4 regions of the Streptomyces sp. NPDC088387 genome follow, and region 2 is predicted to be linked to each of the others. Evidence: riboswitches for the same ligand, from Rfam matches in the RefSeq annotation. Region 2 holds a riboswitch; each other region holds the start of a gene.
What was found. A riboswitch is a leader RNA that binds a small molecule or an ion and turns the genes downstream of it on or off. The one in region 2 is predicted to bind cobalamin.
Positions count from the first base shown of each region.

Region 1: linked by a shared signal. The riboswitch ahead of ACIQAC_RS16565 (energy-coupling factor ABC transporter permease) and the one ahead of ACIQAC_RS26455 (ribonucleoside-diphosphate reductase subunit alpha) in region 2 are both predicted to bind cobalamin.
Region 3: linked by a shared signal. The riboswitch ahead of ACIQAC_RS32840 (CoA-acylating methylmalonate-semialdehyde dehydrogenase) and the one ahead of ACIQAC_RS26455 (ribonucleoside-diphosphate reductase subunit alpha) in region 2 are both predicted to bind cobalamin.
Region 4: linked by a shared signal. The riboswitch ahead of metE (5-methyltetrahydropteroyltriglutamate--homocysteine S-methyltransferase) and the one ahead of ACIQAC_RS26455 (ribonucleoside-diphosphate reductase subunit alpha) in region 2 are both predicted to bind cobalamin.

Region 1 is NZ_JBIVNC010000005.1:419,849-424,317, forward strand. Features, by position in the region: gene ACIQAC_RS16555 (TetR family transcriptional regulator) at 242-886, opposite strand; gene ACIQAC_RS16560 (DUF4142 domain-containing protein) at 1,094-1,858, shown strand; cobalamin riboswitch at 2,082-2,289, shown strand; gene ACIQAC_RS16565 (energy-coupling factor ABC transporter permease) at 2,319-3,014, shown strand; gene ACIQAC_RS16570 (energy-coupling factor ABC transporter substrate-binding protein) at 3,011-3,421, shown strand; gene cbiQ (cobalt ECF transporter T component CbiQ) at 3,428-4,177, shown strand; gene ACIQAC_RS16580 (energy-coupling factor ABC transporter ATP-binding protein) at 4,174-4,469, shown strand, end outside.
Region 2 is NZ_JBIVNC010000010.1:193,223-197,691, reverse strand. Features, by position in the region: gene ACIQAC_RS26455 (ribonucleoside-diphosphate reductase subunit alpha) at 1-2,204, opposite strand, end outside; cobalamin riboswitch at 2,324-2,456, opposite strand; gene mctP (monocarboxylate uptake permease MctP) at 2,582-4,195, opposite strand; gene ACIQAC_RS26445 (DUF3311 domain-containing protein) at 4,192-4,455, opposite strand.
Region 3 is NZ_JBIVNC010000015.1:228,367-232,835, forward strand. Features, by position in the region: gene ACIQAC_RS32830 (ABC transporter ATP-binding protein) at 1-1,362, shown strand, start outside; gene ACIQAC_RS32835 (ECF transporter S component) at 1,403-2,173, shown strand; cobalamin riboswitch at 2,222-2,410, shown strand; gene ACIQAC_RS32840 (CoA-acylating methylmalonate-semialdehyde dehydrogenase) at 2,631-4,154, shown strand; gene ACIQAC_RS32845 (acyl-CoA dehydrogenase family protein) at 4,160-4,469, shown strand, end outside.
Region 4 is NZ_JBIVNC010000005.1:114,238-118,706, forward strand. Features, by position in the region: gene ACIQAC_RS15280 (hypothetical protein) at 1-584, shown strand, start outside; gene ACIQAC_RS15285 (hypothetical protein) at 628-867, opposite strand; cobalamin riboswitch at 967-1,193, shown strand; gene metE (5-methyltetrahydropteroyltriglutamate--homocysteine S-methyltransferase) at 1,358-3,670, shown strand; gene ACIQAC_RS15295 (substrate-binding domain-containing protein) at 3,870-4,469, shown strand, end outside.

The DNA of each region.
Region 1 (4,469 bases), on a different contig from region 2:
TGCCTCGTCCTCGTCCCCTGCACCAGCCAATTCTTACGGCAAGTCACCCGTTCGGCCCAACAGCGACACGGTGTGCGACCGGACTCGTGTCAGAAGACCTCTTCCGTCCCGTCCGTCGGCGGCCGCCCCACAGGGCCGTACCCGTTCCTCCGGACCTCCACTCCCGCGCTCGCGGCCCGTAAGGCTCGTACAACTCGTAAGGCTCGTACGGCTCGTATGGCTCTCGTACGGCTCGTACGGCTCAGGCGTTGTCCTCGGCCGGGGCCGGCGGCCGGACCTCCGCCACCACCGCGCGGGCCCGGGGTTCGGGCACACCGGCCGCGATCAGTTCGGCGAGGGCGACCGCGCTGCCGTCGTCCTCCGCCAGTTCCCCGGTGTTGACGCACTCCAGCAGGGCGATGGTGAGGCCCTCCAGCGCGGCGCTCATGGCACCCGGCGAGAGGTGGGTGTGGAAGACGCCCTCGCGCTGGCCGCGCTCCAGGACCCCGGCGACCGCGGACCTGGCCGGCGCCAGGATCTCGGCGACCCGCTCGGTGCCCAGGTCGCGGCGGGCCAGGCCCAGGAGCATCCGGTAGCGGTCACCCACCGGCCACAGGGCGAACGTGAACATCGCGAGCGCCCGCTCGGGCTGTTCGTCCTGGAGGCGCTGCGCGTGGAGCGCGCCCTGCATCGCCTCCTGCGCCTCCTCCGCCAGCGCCTCAAGGAGGGCCGCGCGCCCCGGGAAGTGACCGAAGAGGGTGCGCCGGACCACTCCGGAGGCGCGCGCCAGCTCCTCCAGCGTGATGTCGGGATCGCGGCCGAGCTCCCGGCGGGCCGTGGCCAGGATGCGCGCCCTGTTCGACCGGGCGTTGCGTCGTTGCGGCTCACGGGCCACGGGCTTGGTCACGGGCACAACCTCAGCGGATCGGATACGGGCACACCACGTGCCGGACGAACGGCACGTACTCCCAGTTAACCGCAGGTCACCGCGCCCGCCTCGCGGGGGTGTGACGCACCGCACAGGCCGGGCGGGGAAAATCACGGATTCCACTGACGCTTCGGCACCCCGCGCCCGTATCTACTGTCGTACGAATCGTTCCCGTCAGGAGGTCGCATGCCCATCTCACGCACCAAGGTGGGAAGCCTTTTCGTCTTCGGTGCCATGGGTCTGACCCTCACCGCACTCGCCTATCCGGCCATGCTGGGTGTCGAGAACACGTCCAGTGACCAGAACCGGATCATCGCCAACACCCAGTGGGGGCCGCTCACCGAGGCGGACCGTGACTTCGTGGTGAAGGTCCGGGCCGCCGGGCTCTGGGAGTACCCGCTGGGTGAGATCACCATGGAGAAGGGCACCACGCCCGAGATGAAGGAGGCCGGCGCGCATCTGATCGTCGGTCACGCCGGACTCGACAAGCTGTGCCGTGAGATCGCCCCGCAGCTGAACATCACGCTGCCGAACCAGGCGAGCCCGCAGCAGCAGCAGTTCGTACAGACGGCGGCGGCGGAGAACGGCAAGACGTTCGACTCGACCGCGACCCAGATCATGCGGGTGACGCACGGTCAGATCTTCCCGGTGGTCGCCAAGATACGCGGTACGACCCGGAACTCGCTGGTCCGTCAGCTGGCCGACCTCGCCAACGACACCGTGCTCGACCACATCACGATCCTGGAGAAGACCGGGATGGTGAACCACGAGCAGGTGAACTTCCAGCAGACCGCGCCGCCCAACCTGCCCAAGGACCAGCTGACCCCGCCGCCCCCGCAGCCGGGCACCCCGGTCCTGGTGCTCGAACCGCGCCCGGACCTCAACGTGCGCACGGCCAACCCGGCACCGAGCCCGACCCCTTCGGCACCGCCGAGCGGCCAGGTGGGCTGACCCCCTCCCCCAGCTGACCCCCGTCCCAGCTGACGCCCGTCCCAGCTGACGCCCTCCCCGGCTGATCCCCTCCCCGACCGGGTCCCGCGCCTGCGGGGCCCGGTCGGGCGTGTTCCGGTTGCCCCGTGGGCCCGGCGGGCGATGCCGAAACCCTGACGTCATCGCGGGCGTGCGCCCTCGATGCGCCCCCGATGCCCCGCTTGTCACCACCCCGATCCGCGCACTACTGTCGCCACGCCTTGGTGAACGGGAAATCCGGTGTGATGCCGGTGCGGCCCTCGCCACTGTGATCGGGAAGTCCGGCTCCAGCCCTCAGGGGCAGCCACTGGGAACAGCCTCCGTCTCACCACGACGGGGTCCGGCCCGGGAAGGCGGAGCACGGGCGGTGGTACCCGTCAGCCAGGAGACCGGCCAAGGTGCGTCGTCCATCCACGAGGTGCTGGAGAGGGTCTGCTGAGCCATGCACATAGCCGAGGGTTTTCTGCCTCCGGCGCACGCGATCGCCTGGGGCGTAGCGTCGGCGCCGTTCGTCGTCCACGGAGTCCGTTCTCTCACCCGTGAGGTCAGGGAGCACCCGGAGAGCACTCTGCTCCTCGGAGCCTCGGGAGCCTTCACCTTCGTCCTGTCCGCGCTGAAGCTGCCGTCCGTCACCGGGAGTTGTTCCCACCCGACCGGCACCGGCCTCGGCGCGATCCTGTTCCGGCCCCCGATCATGGCGGTCCTGGGCACCATCACCCTGCTGTTCCAGGCGCTGCTGCTCGCCCACGGCGGTCTGACCACACTCGGTGCCAACGTCTTCTCGATGGCGATCGTCGGACCGTGGGCCGGGTACGCCGTCTACAAGGTGCTGCGGCGCTTCGACGTGCCGCTGATGCCCGCCGTGTTCTTCGGCGCGTTCGTCGCCGACCTCTCCACGTACTGCGTGACGAGTGTGCAGCTGGCGCTCGCCTTCCCCGACCCGGGCAGCGGGTTCCTGGGCGCGCTCGGCAAGTTCGGCTCCATCTTCGCCGTCACCCAGATCCCGCTCGCGGTCAGCGAGGGCCTGCTCACGGTGCTGGTGATGCGGCTGCTCGTGCAGTCCAGCAAGGGTGAGCTGACCCGGCTGGGGGTGCTGCTGACCAAGGGTGCGAAGCAGGAGGCGGTGGCGGCCCGATGAAGCGCAACACGAGGATCAACGCCCTGCTGCTGCTCGCGGTGGCCGCGCTCGCGGTGATTCCGCTGGTGTTCGGTCTCGGCGACCACAAGGAGGAGCCGTTCACGGGCGCCGACGCGGAGGCGGAGACGGCGATCACCGAGATCGACCCCGACTACGAGCCCTGGTTCTCGCCGCTGTACGAACCGCCGTCGGGGGAGATCGAGTCCGCGCTGTTCGCCCTTCAGGCGGCGCTCGGCGCGGGTGTGCTCGCCTACTACTTCGGCATCCGGCGCGGCCGGCGGCAGGGTGAGGAGCGGGCGCTGCGCGGCGCCGGACCGACCGGTGCCGGGACCCCCGGCGCCCGGACCCCGGCCGCCGGTGACGCGGAGCCGAGCGGGAGCGCAGCCGGTCCGGCCGGGCAGGTCTGAGCCGGCGTGCTGCCGATCGACGCGGCGGCGCACAGCAGCCGCTGGCGCCGCCGGCACCCCGTGGACAAGGCGGTGCTCGGGCTGGGGCTCACGGTGCTGGCGATCTCGCTGCCGCCGTGGCCGGGCGCGGCCCTGGTGCTGGTGACCGCGCTGGTGGTGCTGCTGGGTCCGGCCGGGGTGCCGGGCCGCAAGCTGTGGCGGGCCTACCGGGTGCCGCTGGGTTTCTGTGTCACCGGCGCGCTGCCGCTGCTCGTCCAGGTCGGCGGGGGCGGCGGATTCCTCGCGCTCGCCGACGACGGGCCGGTGCGCGCCGGTGAGCTGCTGCTGCGGACCTCGGCGGCCTCGCTGGGCGTGCTGCTGTTCGCGTTCACCACGCCGATGTCCGACCTGCTGCCCCGGCTGATCCGGGCGGGGGTGCCCGCGCCGGTGGTGGACGTGGCGCTGGTGACGTACCGGATGAGTTTTCTGCTGCTCGACTCGGTGCGGCGGATCCGGGACGCGCAGGCCGCGCGGCTCGGCCACACCACCCGGGCCGCCCAGTGGCGTTCGCTGGCCGGGCTCGGCGCCACCGCGTTCGTCCGGTCCTTCGACCGGGCGGCCCGCCTCCAGTCCGGGCTCGCCGGACGCGGCTACGACGGCACGCTGCGGGTCCTCGTCCCGGAGGCCCGTGTCTCGGTGCCCTTCACGGTCGTGAGCGTCGCGCTGCTGCTCGCGCTGGCCGCCCTGGCCCTCGTACTGGAAAGGCCGCTGTCATGAGCGAGCCCGTTCTCGTCGCCCTGCGGGGCGCGTCCTTCGCCTACGAGGACGGGCCCGCCGTGCTCACCGGGCTCGACTTCGAGGTCCGGGCGGGCCGGGCGCTGGCGCTGCTGGGCCGCAACGGCAGTGGCAAGACCACGCTGATGCGGCTGCTCAGCGGCGGACTGCGGCCGCACGCCGGGGAGTTGACGGTCGACGGGAAGAAGGTGTCGTACGACCGCAGGGGGCTGACGCGGCTGCGGACCAGCGTCCAGCTGGTGGTGCAGGACCCGGACGACCAGTTGTTCGCGGC
Region 2 (4,469 bases):
TACATCGAGGAGAGCTTGCCGATGGTCGGCGTCTCCAGGAACAGGTTCAGCGACTGCGCCTGGTCCAGGTACGGCGTACGCGCGGCGGCCATGTCGATCAGACCGCGCTGCGGGATCTCCCACGCCGTGCGGTACAGCCGGCGCACCTCCTCGGGGATCCACGCGAACGCCTGCACCGAACCGCTGCCCTCGCGCAGCGCCTCCCGGGTCCGGGCGTCCCACACGCCGAGGTTCTTCAGGTCCTGCACCAGATAGGAGTTGACCTGGAGGAACTCACCGGACAGCGTCTCGCGCTTGAACAGGTTGGACACCTGCGGCTCGATGCACTCGTACACCCCGGCGATGGAGGCGATGGTGGCGGTCGGCGCGATCGCCAGCAGCAGCGAGTTGCGCAGCCCCACCGAAGCGATACGTTCCCGCAGCGCGGCCCAGCGCTCCGGCCAGGTGGTCTCGACACCGTAGTGGTCGGGGTGCAGCACACCCCGGGCGGTACGGGTCTTCTCCCAGGCCGGCAGCGGGCCGCTGCGCTCGGCGAGGTCGGCGGAGGCCTCGTAGGCGGCGAGCATGATCCGCTCGGCGATCCGGGTGGACAGCGCCTTCGCCTCGGGCGAGTCGAACGGCAGCCGCAGCTTGAAGAAGACGTCCTGGAGGCCCATCACGCCCAGACCGACCGGACGCCAGCGGGAGTTGGAGCGGCCCGCCTGCTCGGTCGGGTAGAAGTTGATGTCGACGACCCGGTCGAGGAACGTGACGGCCGTGCGCACGGTGGCGTCGAGCCGCTCCCAGTCGATGCCCTCGGTCGCCGTGTCCACGAAGGCGCCGAGGTTGACCGAGCCCAGGTTGCAGACCGCGGTCTCGCCGTCGTCGGTGACCTCCAGGATCTCCGTGCAGAGATTGGAGGAGTGGATGACGTGGCCCGGCTCGGCGGTCTGGTTGGCCGTGCGGTTGGCGGCGTCCTTGAAGGTCATCCAGCCGTTGCCGGTCTGCGCGAGGGTGCGCATCATCCGGCCGTACAGCTCGCGCGCCGGGATCGTCCTGCGGGCCAGCCCCTTCTCCTCGGCCGCCCGGTAGGCGTCGTCGAACTCGGCGCCGTACAGGTCGACCAGCTCCGGCACGTCGGCCGGCGAGAACAGCGACCAGATCCCGTCCGCGTCGACCCGGCGCATGAACTCGTCCGGCACCCAGTGCGCGAGGTTCAGGTTGTGCGTACGGCGGGCGTCCTCACCGGTGTTGTCCCGCAGCTCCAGGAACTCCTCGATGTCGGAGTGCCAGGTCTCCAGGTACACCGCGGCCGCGCCCTTGCGCCGGCCGCCCTGGTTCACCGCGGCGACCGAGGCGTCGAGGGTCTTCAGGAACGGCACGATCCCGTTGGAGTGCCCGTTGGTGCCGCGGATCAGCGAACCGCGTGAGCGGATCCGGCTGTAGGACAGGCCGATGCCGCCGGCGTGCTTGGAGAGCCGGGCGACCTGGTGGTAGCGGTCGTAGATGGAGTCCAGTTCGTCCAGGGGGGAGTCGAGCAGGTAGCAGGACGACATCTGCGGGTGTCGGGTGCCGGAGTTGAACAGCGTGGGGGAGGACGGCAGATACTCGAGGCGGCTCATCAGGCCGTAGAGCGAGGCGACCTCGTCGAGCGCGCGGACGGTGTCGTCCTCGGCGAGTCCGGAGGCGACCCGGAGCAGGAAGTGCTGCGGGGTCTCGATGACCTTGCGGGTGATCGGGTGGCGCAGCAGATAGCGGCTGTGCAGGGTGCGCAGACCGAAGTAGCCGAAGCGGTCGTCGGCGTCCCGGTCGACGAGCGCGTCGAGCCGCTCGGCGTGCAGCCGGACGAAGTCGGCGGTGCGGTCGGCGATCAGGCCCTCGCGGTGGCCGGTCGCGACGGACCCGGTGAAGGTGGTGACGCCCTGGGAGGCGGCCTCGGCGGCGATGGAGACCGTCAGCAGCCGCGCGGCGAGGCGCGAGTAGACGGGGTCCTCGGAGATGAGGCCGGCGGCGGCCTCGGTGGCCAGCTCGCGCAACTCGGTGTCGATCTCGGCGGCGTTCCGGGAGCTGCGGCCGCGCAGTGCGGCGGCGGCCACCCGGCCGGGGTCGGCGTCGGGGAGGTCGGCGGTCAGCTCGGTCAGGGTGCGCAACAGCGCGGCACCTGGACCGTCGTACTCCGCTTCGGCTGCTACCGCTGAAGCCGGGTCGGCTGGCGCGATGGTCACGTGGGGCTCTCCCTCGCTCGGCACGGGGCCTTGCGGAGGGCGGACGGCAGCACGAGCGCACACGGCGTCGCGTCCACCGGCCCATTCCACGAGGCCCGGACGTCAGGCGCCCGGACCGGGTGGTCGGGCGCACTGTCGGCAGGTCCTCGGACTGACCATGTGCACAAATCATGCACAAGTACACCGTTGCGGGACAGTTCCGGATTCGCACCGGATTCCCCTGCGGCGACAGCGAGCATGAGCATACATCTTGTGCCGCGCTGTCGCCCCACCCCCAGATGTTGTGTCGCACTGGTTTCGCAGCGTCAACTCACCGCCACACAACAGCGGGCCGTCGGGGAGCCTTCCCCCGACGGCCCGCTGTCTCCCGTGTGGCCCTAGGGGCGGCTGGGCTCCGCCGTCGCCGGGGGCAGCTCGGTCCGTACGCCGGGGTCGCCGGCGTCCACCGTGTAGTCGCCGGGGCTTGTCTCGTCGATGCCCTCGGGCGCCTTGAGCGCCTTCAGGACGAACGTCAGGACGACCGTCACGAGCAGGTTGAGCACAAACGCGGTGAGGCCGATGTAGCCGATCTCACCGATGCCGGGGATCTCCGCCGACGAGCCGCCGAAGTGCTTCTGCGTCGGGGACGCCACCCCGTACGCGGCGGCCGTGCCGTAGACCATGCCGACCGCCCAGCCGGCCAGCAGCGCCCAGCGGTGGAACCAGCGGGTGAACAGACCGCCGACGAGCGCCGGCATGGTCTGGAGGATCCAGATGCCGCCCAGCAGCTGGAAGTTGATGGCGACCGTCTTGTCCATACCGAGGACGAAGACCAGCGCGCCGACCTTCACCAGCAGGGAGACCAGCTTGGAGACCTTGGTCTCCTGGGCGGGCGTGGCGTCCGGCTTGATGAAGTCCTTGTAGATGTTGCGGGTGAACAGGTTCGCCGCCGCGATCGACATGATGGCCGCGGGGACCAGCGCGCCGATGCCGATCGCCGCGAACGCGACACCGGTGAACCAGTCCGGGAACATGTTCTCGAACAGCTGCGGGATCGCCAGCTGGCCGTTCTCCACCTTGATGCCGGCCGCGATCGCCATGAAGCCCAGCAGGCCGAGCAGGCCGAGCATCAGCGAATACAGCGGCAGGATCGTGGAGTTGCGCCGGATCACGTCCCGGCTGCGGCTGGACAGCACGGCCGTCACACTGTGCGGGTACATGAACAGCGCGAGCGCCGAACCGAGCGCCAGCGTCGCGTACGTCCACTGCGACTGGGCGTTCGGCACCAGACCGCCCGCCCCCGCCGCCTCGTACTTCTCGCTCGCCGCGCCGAAGATGTCGTCGAAGCCGCCCAGCTTGATCGGGATGTAGGTGATCGCGACGGCGATGACGAGATAGATCAGCCCGTCCTTCACGAACGCGATCAGCGCGGGCGCCCGCAGCCCCGACGAGTAGGTGTACGCGGCCAGCACACCGAAGGCGATGAGCAGCGGCAGGTCCTTGATGAACCAGTGGGTGTTCTCGCCGCCGCCGATGCCCATCACGTCCAGCACGGCCTGGATGCCGACCAGCTGGAGCGCGATGTAGGGCATCGTGGCCAGGATGCCGGTGACGGCGACCGCCAGCGACAGGCCCTTCGAGCCGAACCGGCCCCGGACGAAGTCCGAGGTGGTGACGTACCCGTGCTTGTGCGACACCGACCACAGCCGGGGCAGGAAGACGAACATCATCGGGTAGATGAGGATCGTGTACGGCACCGCGAAGAAGCCGGACGCGCCCGCCGCGTAGATCGCCGCCGGCACGGCGACGAAGGTGTACGCGGTGTAGAGGTCGCCGCCGAGCAGGAACCAGGTGACCCAGGTGCCGAACGACCGACCGCCCAGGCCCCATTCGTCGAGGCTGTGCTCGTTCTCGGCCTTGCGCCAGCGTGCGGCCAGGAAGCCCATGACCGTCACGGCGGCGAAGAAGATGATGAAGACGGCGAGTGCGACGCCGTTCACGCCGTCGTTCACTGCGCGGCACCCTTCTGGGACTTGCGGGCGCGCTGGTCACGCTGCCACAGCCAGTACGCGGTCATGGTCAGTACCGTGGAGAGCACCACCCAGGCCATCTGGTACCAGTAGAAGAACGGAATGCCGATGAAGGCCGGGTCCGTCTTGGCGTACGAGCCCACCCAGAGCATCGCGACGAAGGGGGCTAGCAGGCAGACGGCGATGACAACGCGCGCAGGCGTCACCACCGCCGCCTGATTCACATCTGGCTCTTTGGACATCTGACGGCTCCGAA
Region 3 (4,469 bases), on a different contig from region 2:
GCCACCATGCGCAAACGCGTCGAGGAGACCCTCGACCTCCTCGGCCTCGCCGACCTGCGCCATCGCGCGCTGTACGAACTCTCCGGCGGCCAGCAGCAACGGGTCGCCATCGGATCCGTCCTCACCGCCCATCCCCGGGTCCTCGTCCTCGACGAACCGACCTCGGCACTGGACCCCACAGCGGCCGAGGAGGTCCTGGCCGCGGTCACCCGCCTTGTGCACGACCTGGGCGTCACCGTCCTCATGGCGGAACACCGCCTCGAACGCGTCGTCCAGTACGCCGACCGTGTCATCCACCTCCCCGGCGACGGCCGTGCCCTGATCGGCCCACCTGCCGACATCCTCCGTACGGCGTCGATCGCCCCGCCGATCGTGGAGCTGGGGCGCGCGGCGGGCTGGTCCCCGCTGCCGCTGTCCATCCGCGACGCCCGGCGCGCCGCCGCACCCCTTCGCGCCCGGCTGGCGGAGCGGGCACCGGCGCCGGTGCGGCGAACCGAAGCGGGGGACCGGCACAGGCTGCTGACCGCGCGCGGCGTCACGGTCGCCTACCGCGGGGTGCCCGCCGTGCGGGAGGTGGACCTCGATCTGCACACCGGTGAGGTGACGGCGTTGATGGGCCGCAACGGCTCCGGGAAGTCGTCGCTGCTGTGGGCCATCCAGGGCTCGGGTCCGCGCCGCGCGGGGACCGTCAAGGTGAGCGACTCCGCGGGTGCGAAGGTGGGCGACTCCGTGCGCGGGAGTGCGAAGGCGACCGGTTCCGGAGGGGGCACCGATCCGCACGCCGTGCCCGCCGCACAGGCCCGCCGGCTCGTCGGACTGGTTCCCCAGACCCCCGCGGACCTGCTCTACCTGGAGAGCGTCAAGGCGGAACTCGACCAGGCGGACACCGAGTCGGGGTCCGCCGTGACCGCACGGGACGTCCTTGACCGGCTCGCGCCCGGCATCGACGACGCCACCCACCCGCGCGACCTCTCCGAGGGGCAGAAACTCGCCCTGGTCCTCGCCATCCAGGTCTCCGCCGCGCCCCGGATCGTGCTGCTCGACGAACCGACCCGCGGACTGGACTACCGCGCGAAGACCGAACTCATCGGTGTGGTGGACGCGTTGGCGGCCGAGGGCCGGGCGGTCGTCATCTCCACCCACGACGTCGAGTTCGCCGCCCGCGCGGCCGACCGGGTCGTGGTGATGGCCGAGGGCGACATCGTCGCCGACGGCCCGACCACGGAGGTCATCGTCTCCTCACCGGTCTTCGCCCCGCAGACCGCGAAGATCCTGGCCCCGCTGCCCTACCTGACGGTCGGCCAGGTCGAAACGGCACTCGCGGCCGAGGACCGGAAGGAGGGTGACCGTGACCAGACGTGAAGCGGCGGCGATCCGGCTCGGCCCGCGCGTGGGGATCGTCATGACCCTGGCCGCATTCCTCGGGCTTGTGGCCTTCTTCTGGCCCTTCGTCGTGGCCCCGGGGAAGCTCGGCTCCAACTACGCGCCCCCGCTGATCTTCGGGGTTCTCCTGCTCCTGGTGCTGTGCGTGGTGCTCTCGGAGATCGCCGAGGGCGGCATCGACTCCAAGGCGCTCGCGATGCTCGGTGTGCTCTCCGCCGTCAACGCGGCCCTGCGCCCCCTGGGTGCCGGAACCGCCGGCATCGAGACCGTGTTCTTCGTCCTCGTCCTCGCCGGCCGGGTCTACGGCCCAGGCTTCGGGTTCGTGCTCGGCTGCACCTCGCTGTTCGCCTCCGCGCTCATCACGGGCGGAGTCGGGCCCTGGATGCCGTACCAGATGTTCGGCTGTGCCTTCGTCGGGATGCTCGCCGGCTTCCTGCCCCGGGCCACCGGCCGCCGTGAGGTGCTGATGCTGGCGGTGTACGGATCCCTCTCCGGGTATCTGTTCGGCTTTCTGCTCAACCTGTCCTTCTGGCCGTTCTCCCTGGACCCGAACAGCTCCATCGCCTATCTGCCGGGACTGCCGTTCACCGAGCAGTGGCAGCGCTACATCGCCTTCGACATCGCCACGTCCCTCGGCTGGGACACCGGCCGGGCGGTCACCAACTTCGTCTGTGTACTGCTCGCCGGTCCCGCGGTGCTGACCACCTTCCGACGGGCCGCGCGCCGCGCCCGCTTCCGCGCCCCGGTGCGGTTCGCCGAGCCACGGACGGCCGCGCCGGAAAAGCCCTGACCCGGCACAACACGGCACCGGGCTCGCCCGGGGTGGATTTACTAGGACGTCCAACTATATAGTCGCGGCAGAAGGCCCGCGGTGCAGGGAAGCCGGTGTGATTCCGGCGCGGTCCCGCCACTGTGACCGGGGAGTACGCCGTCGAGCAGGACGCCACTGACGAGCACGAAGTCGGGAAGGCGGACGGCGCGCGCTGATCCGGGAGTCAGGATACCGGCCGCGGGATGTTCCGTGTTGTCCACGAGGATGGAGCTGACACGCATGGCACCGGTGTGCACCCACGACCCCGGCGGACTTGGCGGGCGGGCTCCACGGCCCCACCCGCGTCCGGCCGTCACAGCCTGACGGTCCCCTCGCCATACGCGATCTCGCGCCGCCCCCGCACCCGTACGCCACCGCGTCCGGACGCGGCGGTCCCGCGCGCCGTCCCGGATCACCTGACGAGAGCAGGCCATACATGATCCGCGCACAAGACCGCGCCTCCGCGCGCGAGTTGACGCACTTCATCGGCGGCAAGCACACCCCGGGAACCTCGGGGTCCTACGCCGACGTGTACGACCCCAACACCGGCGAGGTACAGGCCTGCGTGCCCCTCGCCAGCCGCGCCGAGACCGAGGCGGCGATCGCCGACGCCGCGCAGGCCCAGCACGAGTGGGGCGAGTGGAATCCGCAGCGCCGGGCCCGAGTCCTGCTGCGCTTCCTCCAACTGGCCGAGCAGGAGAAGGACTCCCTGGCCCGGCTGCTCTCCGCCGAGCACGGCAAGACCGTCGCCGACGCGCACGGCGACCTCCAACGCGGCCTGGAGGTGGTGGAGTTCGCCGCCGGGATCCCGCATCTGCTCAAGGGCGAGTTCACCGACAACGCCGGCACCGGCATCGACGTCCACTCGCTGCGCGCGCCCCTGGGCGTCGTCGCGGGCATCACCCCGTTCAACTTCCCCGCCATGATCCCCCTCTGGAAGGCCGCCCCCGCCCTGGCCTGCGGCAACGCCTTCCTTCTCAAGCCCTCCGAGCGCGACCCCTCCGTACCGCTGCGGCTCGCCGAACTCTTCCTGGAGGCGGGCCTGCCGCCAGGTGTCCTCAACGTCGTCAACGGCGACCGCGAAGCCGTCACCACCCTCCTCGAAGACCCCCGCGTCGCCGCCCTCGGCTTCGTCGGCTCGACCCCCGTCGCCGCGCACATCTACGCCACCGCCGCCGCCCACGGCAAACGCGCCCAGTGCTTCGGCGGCGCCAAGAACCACATGATCGTGATGCCGGACGCCGACCTCGACCAGGCCGTGGACGCCCTGATCGGCGCCGGTTACGGCTCGGCGGGCGAACGCTGCATGGCCATCTCGGTCGCCGTGCCCGTCGGCGAACAGACCGCCGACGCACTGGTCGCCCGCCTCAAGGAGCGCATCGCCGGGCTCCGCATCGGCCGCAGCGACGACCCCGAGGCGGACTTCGGCCCGCTGGTCGGCCCCGACGCCCTCGACCGGGTCCGCTCCTACGTCGACCTCGGTGTCGAGGAGGGCGCCGAACTCGTCGTCGACGGGCGCGACTTCAGCCTCCCCGGCCACGAGAACGGCTTCTTCGCCGGAGCCTCCCTCTTCGACCGCGTCACCCCCGCCATGCGCATCTACCAGGAGGAGATCTTCGGCCCGGTCCTCTCCGTGGTCCGCGCCACCGACTACGAGGAGGCCCTGCGCCTGCCCAGCGAGCACGCCTACGGCAACGGCGTGGCGATCTTCACCCGCGACGGCGACACCGCCCGCGACTTCACCCGCCGGGTCAACACCGGAATGATCGGCGTCAACGTGCCCATCCCGGTACCCGTCGCCTACCACACCTTCGGCGGCTGGAAGCGCTCCGGCTTCGGCGACCTCAACCAGCACGGCCCGGACGCCATCCGCTTCTACACCCGTACGAAGACCGTCACCTCGCGCTGGCCCGCCGGCCTCAGGGAAGGCGCGAGCTTCACGATCCCGACGATGGGGTGAGCGCGATGACCCTGCTCACCGAGGACCAGCAGGCCCTCGTCGAGACGACCCTCGACTTCGCCCAGGACCACCTCGCCCCGCACGCCCTCGACTGGGACCGCGACAAGCACTTCCCGGTCGACGTCCTGCGCAAGGCCGCCGGAATCGGCCTCGGCGGTGTCTACGTCCGCGAGGAGTCCGGCGGCTCCGGCCTCACCCGGACCGACGGCGTCCTCGTCTTCGAGACCCTCGCCTCCGGCTGCCCCTCCATCGCCGGCTACCTCTCCATCCACAACATGGTCGCCTGGATGGTCGACCACTACGGCGACCCCGCCC
Region 4 (4,469 bases), on a different contig from region 2:
AGACCGCCGGGAGTTCCGAGCCCGCGCTGCCCGCGGCCGGCGGGCCCACGGTCACCGAGACGGCTCCGCGCAGCACCACCACGGTGACCGCGGACCCCGCGGTCGACACCGCCGCCACCGCCGTCCGGCGGCTCGCGCGGCAGGACCCCGCCGGGCGGCACATCTGCTACCGGGCGTACGTGTCCGGGACGGGCTGGCAGAAGCCCGTGTGCGACGGCACGCTGGCCGGTACGACGGGCCAGAACAAGCCGATCAAGGCCCTCAACATCGCGGTGCACGGCGTCAACGGCTCCGCCGCCAACGCCGTCCTGTACAACTCCGGTTCGACCAACGGCGAGGGCAGGTGGCAGCCGAGCTGGAGCGCGATCACGGGCGACGGCAAGAACATCTACATCGGCAAGACGTCCGCCAAGTACATGACGGGCTTCGCCATCAACGTCGGAAGCGGCCGGGTCTGCCCCAGCGCCAAGGTCAGCGGCTTCGACTGGGGCAGCCAGGGCTGCGCCGACCCGCGACCGAACTTCGTCTTCGGCGGCGCCATGGAGAACGAACGCCGGCTCGAAGCCGTCAAGATCACCGTGTGACCCGCCCGCACCCACCCGGCCCCGTGCCCACCCGGCCCCGCGCTCAGCCCCGGCCCGCCGCCAACCCGTCGTCCTCGTCGTCACCGTACTCGTCGACGAACCGGTTCGCGTCCGGCGGTTCCGGGCTGAACCAGGCCCGGGACGACCTGGGCGCCGTGAGCAGAAGAACCATCACGAGGGGGCCCGCGATGGTCCGGCCCTCGGTGGTGAGCAACGGTCCGAACGAGCACAGGATCGCCATGATCCGGGCGCCGCGGTCGCCCCGCCACAGCCCGTGGGCCACCGCTCCCGGCAGCCGGGAAGGGGACCGGTACCACGCCTGGTGGCCCAGCTCACCATCCGGATGCCGGACATCGCGCTTGCCTGTGCGACGTCAGCCCGTAGGCTGGCCGACGCAGCTGGTTCGCCCCGTCCGCCAGACGGGATGCGTCGCAAGAGGGAACCCGGTGGGAATCCGGGACTGCCCCGCAGCGGTGAGCGGGAACGACCGCCGTCATACGCACTGGGCTCCACACAGGGGCCTGGGAAGCGACGGCCAGTAGGTGTCCTCCTGATGGAAGGGGGGCGTGCCCGCGAGTCCGAAGACCTGCCAACTGCCCGCGTCCGGTACCCCGTACGCGGACATCTCGGTGACCTCGTGGGCGGGTCGGCGTACACACCGGACGGACGACCGTGCCATGCCGCGCACGTTCGGTTCCGACTGGTTCGTCTCCCCTTCGCGCCCTCGTCCCGTCGCCGGGATCTCAGGGATTCATCTCGCGAAGGAGATCTCCGTGACCAAGCCCGCAGCCGCGGCAGCACGGGCCACCGTGTACGGCTACCCCCGTCAGGGCCAGAACCGGGAACTGAAGAAGGCGATCGAGGGGTACTGGAAGGGCCGCGTCACCGCGGACGCCCTCCGGGACACCGCGGCCGGACTCCGCCGGAGCAACTGGCGCCAACTCACCGAGGCCGGCATCCACGAGGTGCCCACCGGTGACTTCTCGTTCTACGACCACGTGCTCGACACCACCGTCATGGTCGGCGCGATCCCCGCACGGCACCGCACCGCCGTCGACGCGGACGCGCTGGACGGCTACTTCGCGATGGCGCGCGGCACCCAGGACGTGGCGCCGCTGGAGATGACGAAGTGGTTCGACACGAACTACCACTACCTGGTCCCCGAGTTGGGCCCGGACACCGTCTTCTCGGCCGACTCCGCCAAGCAGGTCGCCGAGTTGAAGGAAGCCCTCGCGCTCGGCCTCGACGCCCGGCCCGTCCTCGTCGGCCCGGTCACCTATCTGCTGCTCGCGAAGCCGGCGCCGGGTGTCGCCGCCGACTTCGACCCGCTGACCCTGCTCGACCGGCTGCTTCCCGTGTACGGCGAGGTCCTCGCCGATCTGCGGGCGGCGGGCGCCGAGTGGGTGCAGCTCGACGAGCCGGCCCTCGTGCAGGACCGCACCCCGGCCGACCTGAACGCCGCGGGGCGCGCCTACCGCGATCTCGGCGCCCTCACCGACCGGCCGAAGCTGCTGGTCGCCTCGTACTTCGACCGGCTCGGCGACGCCCTGCCGGTGCTGGCGAAGGCGCCCGTCGAAGGGCTCGCGCTCGACTTCACGGAGGCCGCCGCCGCCAACCTCGACGCCCTCGCCGCGGTCGGCGGGCTGCCGGGCAAGCGGCTGGTCGCCGGGGTCGTCAACGGCCGCAACATCTGGGTCAACGACCTGGAGAAGTCGCTGTCCACACTCGGCACCCTGCTGGGTCTGGCCGACCGGGTGGACGTCGCCGCCTCCTGCTCGCTGCTGCACGTGCCGCTCGACGCGTCCGCCGAGCGGGACATCGAGCCGCAGGTCAGGCGCTGGCTCGCGTTCGCCCGGCAGAAGACGGCCGAGCTCGTCACCCTGGCCAGGGGGCTCGCTCAGGGCACCGACGCCATCGCGGCCGGGCTCGCCGCCAACCGGGCCGACCTGGCCTCCCGCGCCGGTTCGCCGATCACCCGGGACCCGGCCGTGCGGGCCCGCACCGCCGCGGTGACGGAGGCGGACGGCCGCCGCTCCCAGACGTATCCGGAGCGCACCGGCGCCCAGCGCGCGCACCTCGGGCTGCCGCTGCTGCCGACCACGACCATCGGTTCGTTCCCGCAGACCGGCGATCTGCGGGCCGCCCGCGCCGACCTGCGCGCGGGCCGGATCGACACGGCCGGCTACGAGGAGCGGATCCGGGCCGAGATCCAGGAGGTCGTCGCCTTCCAGGAGAAGACCGGCCTCGACGTCCTGGTGCACGGCGAGCCCGAGCGCAACGACATGGTGCAGTACTTCGCCGAGCAGCTCACCGGCTACCTCGCCACGCAGCACGGCTGGGTCCAGTCGTACGGCACCCGGTACGTGCGTCCGCCGATCCTGGCCGGCGACATCTCCCGTCCGCGGCCGATGACCGTGCGCTGGACGACGTATGCCCAGTCGCTGACCGACCGGCCGGTCAAGGGCATGCTCACCGGGCCGGTCACCATGCTGGCCTGGTCGTTCGTCCGTGACGACCAGCCGCTCGGGGACACCGCCCGGCAGGTGGCGCTGGCGCTGCGCGACGAGGTGGCCGACCTGGAGGCGGCCGGGACCTCGGTCATCCAGGTCGACGAGCCCGCGCTGCGGGAGACGCTGCCGCTGCGGGCCGCGGACCGCGCCGCCTATCTGGCGTGGGCCACGGAGGCCTTCCGGCTCAGCACCGGCGGGGTCCGTCCGGCCACGCAGATCCACACGCACATGTGCTACGCCGAGTTCGGTGACATCGTGCAGGCGATCGACGACCTCGACGCGGACGTGATCAGCCTGGAGGCGGCGCGTTCGCACATGCAGGTCGCGCGTGAGCTGGCAGCGCACGGTTATCCGCGGGAGGCGGGGCCGGGGGTGTACGACATCCACTCGCCGCGGGTGCCGGGCGTCGACGAGGCGGCGGCGCTGCTGCGCGAGGGTCTCAAGGCGATCCCCGCGGAGCGGCTCTGGGTCAACCCCGACTGCGGTCTGAAGACCCGCGGCTGGACCGAGACCCGCTCCTCCCTGGAGCACCTGGTGGGCGCGGCCCGTGCGGTCCGTGCGGAGCTGTCCTCCTGACGCCGGAGGCCGGGTGATCACCGGGGAGGGTGCGTAGGCACCCTCCCCGGCTTCATTTCCTATAGCATTTTCAACCCGCCGCGCCCCGGCCCGCCGGGATGCCTGTCCTCACCTGCCTTTGTCAGAAGTCTTGACGCGCCCGCGTTCGTGATCCACGATCGCCGCATCAATTTCCTATCTGATTTCGAAGGGGTGGGACATGCGTTTCCCGACCAGATCCGTCCTGCCCGGCCTGATGGTGACGCTGGTGCTGGCCGCGGGCACGGCGGCCTGCACGTACCGCAACGCCGATGTCGCGGCCGACGGCCAGGCCTCGCCGAACGCGCGGACCGGCGGCGGCGCCGAGCTCGTGGACGGCTCACGGACCAAGGTGGCCCTCGTGCCCGGCGGCGCCCACCCGTACTTCCAGGTCTGGAAGTCGACCCTCGACACCGCCGGGAAGACGTACGGACTCGGTGACGTCACCTTCGACGAGACGGCGGAGTGGGACCAGCAGAAGCAGAACAACCTGCTGTCCACGCTCGCCGCGCGCGGCTACAACGCCTTCGGGGTGTTCGGTGTCTCCCCCACCGACATCAACACGACCTTCGCCGACCTCAGGTCGCAGGGCTTCGCCGTGGCGTCACTCGGCTCCTGCCCGGCCGGTGGTGAGGACGAGGCCGACTTCTGTCTCTCCACCAACGTCGAACTCGCCGCGTACAAGGCGACGAAGGCGGCAATCGAGGCCATGGGCGGCAAGGGCTCCCTGGTCCATGTGACCGGCAACAACGTGGACGCCAACACCCAGCTGCGGATCAAG